DNA from 2 places in the Dorea amylophila genome. Region 1 is predicted to be linked to the other one. Evidence: predicted binding sites of a transcription regulator. Region 1 holds the regulator's gene; the other holds the start of a gene.

Region 1 (5,114 bases):
TATTACAAGCATCTGAAAGGGGAAGAGACTTCTACAAACTCTGTAGCTACAATTTTTGCATGGACAGGTGCTCTCAGAAAACGTGGTGAGATGGATGGAAATTCCGAATTGACAGCGTTCGCAGATAAGCTTGAAAAAGCAACCATCGATACCATTGAAGAAGGTAAGATGACAAAAGACCTGGCATTGATCACGACACTGGAAAATCCAACTGTATTGAACAGCGAGGGATTTATTAAGGCAATTGCCGAGAAATTAAAGTAGATAATATATGACAAAAACACCATACAATGTGAAAATTTCCGAATGAATTTGACGGATCACAGTGTATGGTGTTTTTATGTATGAATGAACAGCGTATAAATTAAGCGTCTTCCGCTAATTCCTCCCATTTCATATATAATTCTTCTAATTCTTCCGCTATGGTGGCTTTTTCTTTTGCCAATTCCTGGCATTTTACAGAGTTGGTGAAGATTTCTTCCTGAACCATCAGGGCATCAATCTCACCGTCGCGGTCTTCCAGTTCACCGATACGTTCTTCCGTTTTTTTAAGCTCATTCTGACGTTTGCGGAGTCTTGCCTGGGCTTCCTTTTGCTCCTGCCAGCTGAGTTTTGACTCGGATACATTCTTGTCTGTACTGTTATCTGAAACGGATGAAGATGTAGAAGCTGCTCCGGCATATGCGGTAGTGAGTTCTTCTTTTTTCTCCAGATAATAGTCATAATTTCCGATATAATTTACAAATGTATGATTGACAAGATCTAGAATCCGTGAAGCGGTCTGATTGATGAAATAACGGTCATGAGAGACATAAAGTACGGTGCCGGTATAATCATTCAAAGCATTCTCAAGGATTTCTTTGGATGCGATGTCCAAATGGTTGGTCGGCTCGTCGAGGATCAGGAAATTTGCTTCAGAGAGCATCAGTTTCGCAAGAGATACACGTCCGCGTTCCCCACCGCTCAAAGAACTGATCTGTTTGAAGACATCATCACCGGTAAAAAGAAATGCTGCAAGCACATTCCGGATTTCCGTATTCGTAAGAGTCGGATAATCATCGGAAATCTCGTCAAAAATTGTTTTCTCCATATGAAGGACATGATGTTCCTGATCGTAGTAGCCGATCTTAACATTGGAGCCAAGTGTATAAGTACCGGAATCGGCAGATACCACACGGTTTAAAATCTTAAGAAGCGTAGTCTTTCCTGTCCCGTTATCACCGATTACTGCAACATGTTCACCTCGTTTGATCTCAAGATTAACGTCTGTAAAAAGCTCCTGTCCGGGGAAAGATTTGCTTAAATGTTCAACAGTCAGGACATCATTGCCGCTTACACAGGATGGTTCCAGTTTCAGATGTATATCTGTATTAACTTCTATCGGTTTTTCGATAGTCTGCATCTTTTCCAACATCTTTTCACGGCTTTCGGCACGTTTGATGGATTTTTCACGGTTGAAAGAACGAAGCTTTTCGATAACTGCCTCCTGATGCTTGATTTCCTGCTGCTGGTTAAGATACTCCTTCAGGCGTATGTCGCGAAGCTGCTGCTTCTTTGCTGCATAGTCACTGTAGTTTCCCATATAAGTACGAAGTTCTCCAAGCTCGATTTCAAGAACTTTCGTGACAACTTTGTTCAAAAAATAACGGTCGTGAGACACGATCAGCACAGCTCCCTGGTAGTTTAGAAGATAGGTTTCAAGCCATGCAATGGAATTCAGATCCAGATGGTTGGTTGGCTCATCAAGAAGCAAAATGTCTGGTTTCGTTAACAGAAGCTTGCCAAGAGATACACGGGTTTTCTGTCCTCCGGAGAGAGTGTCGACCGGTTTGGTGAAATCATTTTCCGTAAATCCAAGTCCTTTTAACACACCGGTAATCTCACTTTCGCAAGAATAGCCATTCTCACGTTCAAAAGTGGCCATAAGGCGATTGTAAGTTTCCAGACGGTCGTTCAGAGCGTCACCGGAGAGATGCTTAAGTTCCATCTCAATCTCGCGGATACGGCGCTCCATAGCGATTATATCGGCCTTTGCGGTGCGGACTTCTTCATAGATCGTATTACCGCTTTGCATCTCCTGATGCTGGGCAAGATAGCCAAGCGTCTTACCTTTTGTCAGAATGACGTTGCCGTCATCCGGGGCTGATTCGCCTACAATCATTTTGAGCAGAGTAGACTTACCGGCACCGTTCGGTCCGACAAGAGCTGCTTTTTCGTGATCTTCTATATGGAAGGATCCATCTCTGACGATGAGGTGTTCACCGAAAGATTTCTGGATCCCGTGACATGCTAATATCATATATTTCCTCCTGCGTTGTGGATAATTGATACATTCGTATTCGTAAAATGCATTTGCACATGCTATTTTATTATAACGGAAATTGTATAAAATTCAACAATAGTTTGACAATAATCTTTCAATTTTATATAATTATTTCAGACTATGATTGGAAGGGTGAATATAGTGGAAGAAAGAGAGATTTCTCGTGCAGTCATTCGTAGATTGCCGAGGTATTACAGATATTTGGGTGAACTGCTGGAAAATGGTGTAGAGCGTATATCTTCGAACGATCTGAGTAAGCGTATGAAGGTGACTGCATCACAGATTCGTCAGGATCTGAATAACTTTGGCGGATTCGGCCAGCAGGGATATGGTTATAACGTAAAGTATTTATATACAGAGATCGGAAAAATTTTAGGATTGGAAGAAGATCATAATATCATTATCATCGGTGCCGGTAATCTTGGACAGGCACTGGCAAATTATGCAGCTTTTGAGAACCGTGGATTTATCCTGAAGGGAATCTTTGATGTAAATCCAAGACTTCAGGGTGTCTCTATCCGAGGCGTACCGATCCGCATGATGGATGACCTGAAAGCATTTGTACAGAACAATAATATTGATATTGCAGTGCTGACGATTCCAAAAGAGAAAGCAATTGAAGTGGCGAATATGCTGGTTGATAACGGAGTGCGTGCAATTTGGAACTTTGCGCACACAGATCTGAATCTTCCAGATAATATTGTTGTCGAGAATGTACATCTGTCAGAAAGCCTGATGCAGCTGTCATACAATATCAGTCGTTACAAAGAGGATCATAAGTAAATTATTATAAAAGAAAAAGGCGTGTAGGAGTAGTCCGGAAGATGGACATATTTTTACACGTTCTTTTGTTGCGGTAAGTATAAAGCAGGACTTGATGGGAGATGATTGGATGCAGCTTTGGGTGAATGCAGCACAGATGAAAGCAGCAGATCAGTATACAATTCAAAAATTAGGGGTTCCTTCCCTGGAATTGATGGAACATGCGGCGCAGGCGTGTGTACAGGTATTAGAAGATGAAAAGGTTGATCTTTCGCATGTCTGTGTTGTCTGTGGTTCGGGTAATAATGGAGGGGACGGTTTCGCAATTGCCCGCATTTTACAAAATAACAGATACTCCGTAGAGACATTTTGTGTGGGAAACCCGGAACATTATACCGAGGAAACACAGGAACAGATGCACCGCTTACAGGAATGCGGCGGGAAGATTACTTATGGAATGCCGCAGGAAGACTCCTATAGTGTGGTCATAGATGCTGTCTTTGGAGTGGGGTTGAGTCGTAAAGTAGAGGGCAGATATCGTCAGGTGATCGAACAGATGAACCGGATGAGGGGAACAAAATTTGCGGTAGATATCCCGTCCGGACTTTCTGCCACAACAGGCTGTATCCTGGGCTGCGCTTTCAAAGCGGACTATACAGTGACATTCCAGTTAAAAAAGATTGGTCTGGAACTGTCACAGGGCAGAACTATGGCCGGCAGGGTTATCGTGCCGGATATCGGCATTTCTACAGATTCTATCTGTGAGGATCAGGAAATAGTCCGGACAGCCGGAAAAGATATCTATCGGAAGATGCTGCCGGACAGACCGGAAGATTCAAATAAAGGCACGTACGGAAGACTCCTCGTGATAGCCGGAAGCAAAGGAATGGCCGGGGCCGCTTATCTGAATGCGCATGCCGCTTACATGACAGGAGCAGGACTGGTGAGAATATACACTTCCTCAGATAATCGGGAAATCTTACAGACACTCCTTCCGGAAGCAATTGTCACAACATATGAGGAATATAATAAAGAAGAACTGTTATCACTTCTTACATGGGCAGATAGCGTATGTATCGGTTCGGGCCTTGGAATGAGCAGGCTTTCCGAAAAAATATTAAAAACTGTGATTGAATATGTAAAAGTACCGTGTCTGATCGATGCAGACGGACTGAATCTTCTTGCAGAAAATAAAAATTATCTGAATCAGATGGCCGAGCGCAGATTTGTGATCACACCGCATATGAAAGAAATGTCAAGACTTACAGGCACTCCTGTAGAGGAACTGAAAGCAGACAGGATCCAGATCCTGAAAGATTTTATTTCAAGATACCGGATTACCTGTGTACTGAAAGATTCGAGAACTCTGATCGCAAGCGAAGAGAAAGGTATACGTATGAACCTTACCGGGAACAGTGCGATGGCAAAAGCCGGATCGGGAGATGTTCTCGCCGGCGTGATCTCCGGATGGATGGTGCAGGAAAAAGAAGCGGAAGATGCTGCAGAATTAGGCACATATATACATGGATTGTCCGGTGACCTTGCAAAATTTGAAAAAGGCGTATATAGTGTAATGGCGAGAGATCTGATAGAATATATCAGTAAAGCATTAATGAAACTGGAGGAAGAATAACAGTGAAGCAATATACAAGAGTTTTAGCCAGAGTCAATTTAGATGCGGTTGAATATAATATAGAAATGATGAAAAAAAATATTCATAAGAATACCCAGATGATGGCAGTCATCAAAATGGATGGTTATGGGCACGGGGCTGTCCAGATCGCAAAACTTTTGGAGCCGATGGATTACATCTGGGGATATGCCGTTGCCACATTGGACGAGGCGATACTGATCAAGGATGCATGCCTGAAAAAGCCAGTACTGGTACTGGGATGCATTTTCCCTGATCAGTGGGATGTAATGATCCGTAACGAGATACGTATGACCGTTTACAGCTATGAGATGGCAAAAGAAGTATCTGAGCTTGCCGAAGCTATGGGATGTAACGTCTATGTCCATATTAAGCTTG
Region 2 (5,114 bases), on a different contig from region 1:
TACTACTTCATGCAGCAGAATGAAGGCAGGGGGAAGACGATGATGTTCTATTCGTTGTTTACTTATGCCGGACTGACACTGGTGATCCTTTCTGGGGCAAGAGTTCTAGATCCTTTCTTTGAAGGACTCGGAAAGAACGGGGAGATGATCCAGCTGGCAATAGAAGTTGCCTGCTTTGTAATTGGTGCGGAATTACTTCTGAAGCCTGCGTTCGAAGACCAGAAAGAAATCGGAACAAAGAAGAATATTACACCACGTGGATCCGGAGATTCATTCAGTGTGAAGGCAAATAAGAAAGAAAGCACGAAGAAGACGAAGAAAAATAATAATCAGATTAAAAGAAGTTACAGTACAGGGAATAAAAAGTATCGTAAAAAATAAAAGAATATGATAGATTGAGCCGGAGGGGACAACAAAAAAGCCGGAAAACCCGTCCCCATAAAAATAAGACTTGCTTATGCAAGTCTTATTTTTATGTACGGTATTTAATTCACGAATTATTTACCTTCAACCATCTTGTCGAACTTCTTAGTAAATGCTAACATGATAACTCCGCAGGCAACGATGATGATTGTAATAACACCATATGCTTTAATGAAGTCGAAGTTTTCGAGCCAGTTATAAAGTGGTCCATAAGCTTTACCAGCGAAGAAGATGACCAGTGGCCATACACCAAGCATAGTTCCAAGAAGTTTCTTTGGAGCATATTTGCTGATGAATGAGTTTCCAAGTGGTGAGAAGATAACTTCTCCGACTGACATACATACAGAAGCCAGGATGATTACCCAGATACCAACTGGTTTATCTGCACTCTGTCCGCAAAGAACTGCTGCAAGTACCATGGAAGCTGTACAAAGACCAAGTATGATAATACCGATAGCTGTCTTTGTGAACATTCCCCAGTCACCCTGTGGACGCTGTCTCATCTTAGCCCAGATTCCTGCGAATACAGGACAAAGGATGATACAAAGAAGTCCGTTCATTGAGTCAAACCATGCAGTAGGCATCTCGAAGGAACCAATGTTCCAGTTAGCCCATCCACGTCCTGCTTCTGATACTGGACCGAATTCATAGTAAACAGGCATGTAAGCCATGTACCAGATCAGCCAGAAAATACCAGAGAAGAGTGTTACGATGCAGATAGCAATCACACGGTTTTTCTCAAGTTTGGTAAGAGGTGCATTGTCTTTCTCTTTGTCGGCTTTGTCAACATTTTCTGTACGGTTGTCAACAAGGAATGGTTTCTTTCCGGCTTCGCCGAAGGACTTCATTCCAACGAACCACCATACGCAGTCGATGAACAGGAAGATTGCACAAACCAGGAACATAGTACGGTATCCAGCGCTCTTTCCAACAAGTGAAAGGAAAGTAGTTCCGCAGAAAGAACCGATGTTAACGAACATGTACTGTAAGTTGAATACAGTGTCGAGTTCGTCCTGATCAGCTAATGGGAAGAGACGTCCGTTGATACCAGATACGTTTCCTTTGAAGAAACCAGTTCCGATAGAAACGAGAATGATCATTGCCCATAACATTCCGACTCCGTTTGCTTTCCAGGCACACAGATATCCAAGACCCATCATGATCTCTCCAATTGGTACGAGGATACGAGGACTAATCCAGCGGTCAGCGATATATCCACCGATGATAGGTGTGATATAAGTGAACGCTACAAGGTTAGAACTCATTGCAGCACCTACGGATTGATCAAGTCCAAGACCACCGTTTACTGCTTTGGCTGCGATGAAAATCGCAAGCCCCCATTTAGCAGCGTAGTATGCAAGTCTTTCAAAAGAGAAAGTCAGACAGCACACATAGAAACCAAATGGAAATTTTTTCTTAGTGTTCTCCATGAGATTCACCCTCCAATATGAAATTTTTCTTTGGTTTTAATAATACGAGGAACCCCCCTTATGATTAAAACTCTCAACGCAGTTAATCTTATCACAAACTAGATTAAAGTACAACTAATTGTTTAAGAAAAAGTTAAGGTTTTTTATGCTTTGTTAGGAATATGTATGTTGAAATGTAATAAAACGACCATATATAGCCGGAAAATGTAAGCCAAAATCACTAAATGATAATAGAAATCAAAAATAAACAGGATCGCTTATGGAGAAACTACATAGATAGAATACATAGAAGAGTTTATAGATTATTTACAAATAATATAAAGGATATTCTTGAATAATCAACTATATAAGGATATAATAAGACACAGATTTTGTAAAGGGGAAAATGATATGGCAAATTATTACCGTGTGGCTTATAAGGAGTCAAAGAACACGCTGAAACAGATCTGTGAACTTTTCCGTGTGGACAGCAGTGATATTACGATTAAGTTTATAGTGACGGTGATGGGACCGCTTGTGTTCTATTTTATGTGCAAATATGGAAACCCGGGAGGCGGTACGCCGGGAGGAATGACTTTTTTTGTCATTAAGTATATTGTAGTCTGGGCACTGGCATTTGTTGCGGCAGTGATACTGAACAGAACAATCTGGAGAAAGGTGTTATCGACAACGGCGGTCGGGGATGCAGAAGAGCAGTTTGACAGACGATGCAGATTGAACGGTGGACCGGTGAGTTCCGAAATCCACTTTTTTGATGATCACTTTGACAGTGTAACTGCGAAAAAGACAAGATCATTTTCGTACAAAGATGTTACCAAGATCCTGGAGACGAAAGAGGCATTCGGTGTAGTTGTGAAGGCAGATCCCGAGACGGTCGGATCGGCAAGAGCGATGATCGGATTTCCAAAGACTGCACTGGAAGGAAACAATACGGACGAACTGGCAGAATTTCTTCTGGAAAGATGCAGGAATATGAAGAGAAAAAAAGTGAAGAAGTTTTAGAACAGAATGCTGCAGATGAAAAGGCTATGTGCGTACGGAAGAAGTACGGGGACACATGGCTTTTTTATATACAGGATTTATACGACTCGTCAAGTATTTAACAAAAAACAATATAAAGGTATTGCGCTAAAGTGTCAAAAACAGTATAATATAATTGGAAAAAATTTGGTTTTACTTTTGATACAAGAATCAGGAAAAACCCAATTTAAAATAATGAAAATGGAGGGCTAGACTATGGGCAACATGGCAGCAGACAATGCAGCAGGTAAGAGAATCAACAGTTTACTTGATGCGGGCAGTTTTGTTGAGATCGGTGGAGCTGTAACAGCAAGAACAACTGATTTTAACATGCAGGAAAAAGAAACTCCAGCAGACGGTGTTATCACCGGATATGGAGTGATCGATGGAAATCTGGTATACGTATACAGCCAGGACGCTACTGTTTTAAATGGTGCGATCGGTGAGATGCATGCAAAGAAGATTTCTAATATCTACGATATGGCAATGAAGATGGGAGCACCGGTCATCGGATTGGTTGACTGCGCCGGATTCAGACTGCAGGAAGCTACAGATGCTTTAGAGGCATTTGGAAAACTTTATCAGAAACAGTCAATGGCTTCCGGAGTGATCCCTCAGATCACAGCAATCTTCGGAACATGTGGAGGTGGACTTTCTATCGTACCTGCTCTGACAGATTTCACATTCATGGAGACAAAGAATGGTAAATTATTTACCAATACTCCAAATGCAATTCCGGGAAATGACATTTCTAAATGTGATACATCTTCCGCAAAATTCCAGAGTGAGACAACCGGTCTTGTAGACGGAATCGGATCTGAAGAAGAGATTCTTGCAGATATCCGTTCTCTCGTATGCATGTTACCGAGCAACAACGAAGAGGATTCTTCTTATGAAGAATGTAACGATGATCTGAACCGTGTATGTGCAGACCTTGCTAATGCAAAAGAAGACACAGCGATCGCTCTTACAATGATCTCTGATGACAACATCTTCTGCGAAGTGAAGAAAGCATATGCAAAAGATATGGTGGCAGGATTCATCAAACTGAATGGTATGACTGTAGGTGCAGTTGCAAACCGTTCAAAAGTATATAACGAAGAAGCTGAAGTGGAGGCTGAATTTGACGGCTCACTTTCTGCTGACGGAGCTGAAAAGGCTGCAGAATTCGTACAGTTCTGTGATGCATTCAACATCCCTGTACTGACACTTACAAATGTAAGCGGATTTACAGCAAGCGAATACGATGAGAAACGTATTGCAAAATCAGCAGCAAAACTTACTTATGCATTTGCAGATGCAACAGTACCGAAGGTAAATGTTGTAATCGGTAAAGCATTCGGAAGTGCGTATGTGACAATGAACAGCAAAGCAGTCGGAGCAGATATGGTATATGCATGGCCGGAAGCAGAGATTGGAATGATGGACGCAAACCAGGCAGCCAAGATCATGTATGCAGACGCTGATGCAGCAACAATCAGAGAAAAAGCAGCAGAATATAAGAATCTGCAGTCAAGCCCATTATCAGCAGCGAAAAGAGGATATGTGGATACAATCATCGAAGCAGCAGATACAAGAAAATATGTGATCGGCGCATTCGAGATGTTATTCACAAAAAGAGAGGATCGTCCGGTAAAGAAACACGGTACGGTTTAGAGAGGTGAGGCAAAGTGAAGAAAAAATTAAGCGTATTACTTTGTGTGCTTGTCGCAATGCTCTGCTTTACCGCTTGCGGAAGTAAGAAAGAAAATCTTCAGTATGATAAATCAACGATCACACAGGCAACAGATTTTCTGATCGAGTATTGCAACAGTGCAGATGCAGATACTATCGAACAGTGGAACAAGATGACAGATTTTCAGATCGAGTCCCAGCTGAACCAGGCGGGTGTTCCATTTACAAAAGATAGTTTCCTTGCAGCTCTGGATGCATGGCAGCAGGGAACAAAAGAGTGTGGGGAATATGTAAGCCACGGTGATTACAAATTCGAACCATCCTCTGATGAACTGAAAGTAACGACCAGTGCAAAATTCAAAGACCGTGATGCAGACATTACATTTGTTTTTGATGAGGACCTTTATCTGGACAGTACAACGATCGATGCACATTACAGCATCGGTGAGATCATGGAAAAAGCAGGACTGAATACAATCCTTGGAATGGGTACCGTATTCGTAATCCTGATCTTTATCTCAATTCTGATCTCCCTGTTCAAATACATTCCTGCACTTGAAGAAAAAT

Evidence for each region. Region 1 encodes Rex, which represses fermentation and respiration genes when NADH is low (regulators of the CRP and FNR family bind a similar motif). Its sites were predicted from a motif close to ATTGTTAANTANTTAACAAT; they were not measured.
Region 2: OCV72_RS10940 (acyl-CoA carboxylase subunit beta) is a predicted target of Rex. The motif match lies at 2,941-2,960, and genes of this name have one in related genera.

What each region holds. Positions count from the first base shown of each region.
Region 1 covers NZ_JAOQJW010000025.1:44,245-49,358, forward strand. Annotated here, with positions in the region: gene OCV72_RS14220 (NADP-dependent isocitrate dehydrogenase) at 1-264, shown strand, start outside; gene OCV72_RS14225 (ABC-F family ATP-binding cassette domain-containing protein) at 365-2,299, opposite strand; gene OCV72_RS14230 (redox-sensing transcriptional repressor Rex) at 2,465-3,106, shown strand; gene OCV72_RS14235 (NAD(P)H-hydrate dehydratase) at 3,201-4,718, shown strand; gene alr (alanine racemase) at 4,721-5,114, shown strand, end outside.
Region 2 covers NZ_JAOQJW010000016.1:33,458-38,571, reverse strand. Annotated here, with positions in the region: gene OCV72_RS10955 (hypothetical protein) at 1-381, shown strand, start outside; gene OCV72_RS10950 (peptide MFS transporter) at 498-1,853, opposite strand; gene OCV72_RS10945 (hypothetical protein) at 2,244-2,855, shown strand; gene OCV72_RS10940 (acyl-CoA carboxylase subunit beta) at 3,090-4,529, shown strand; gene OCV72_RS10935 (OadG family transporter subunit) at 4,586-5,114, shown strand, end outside.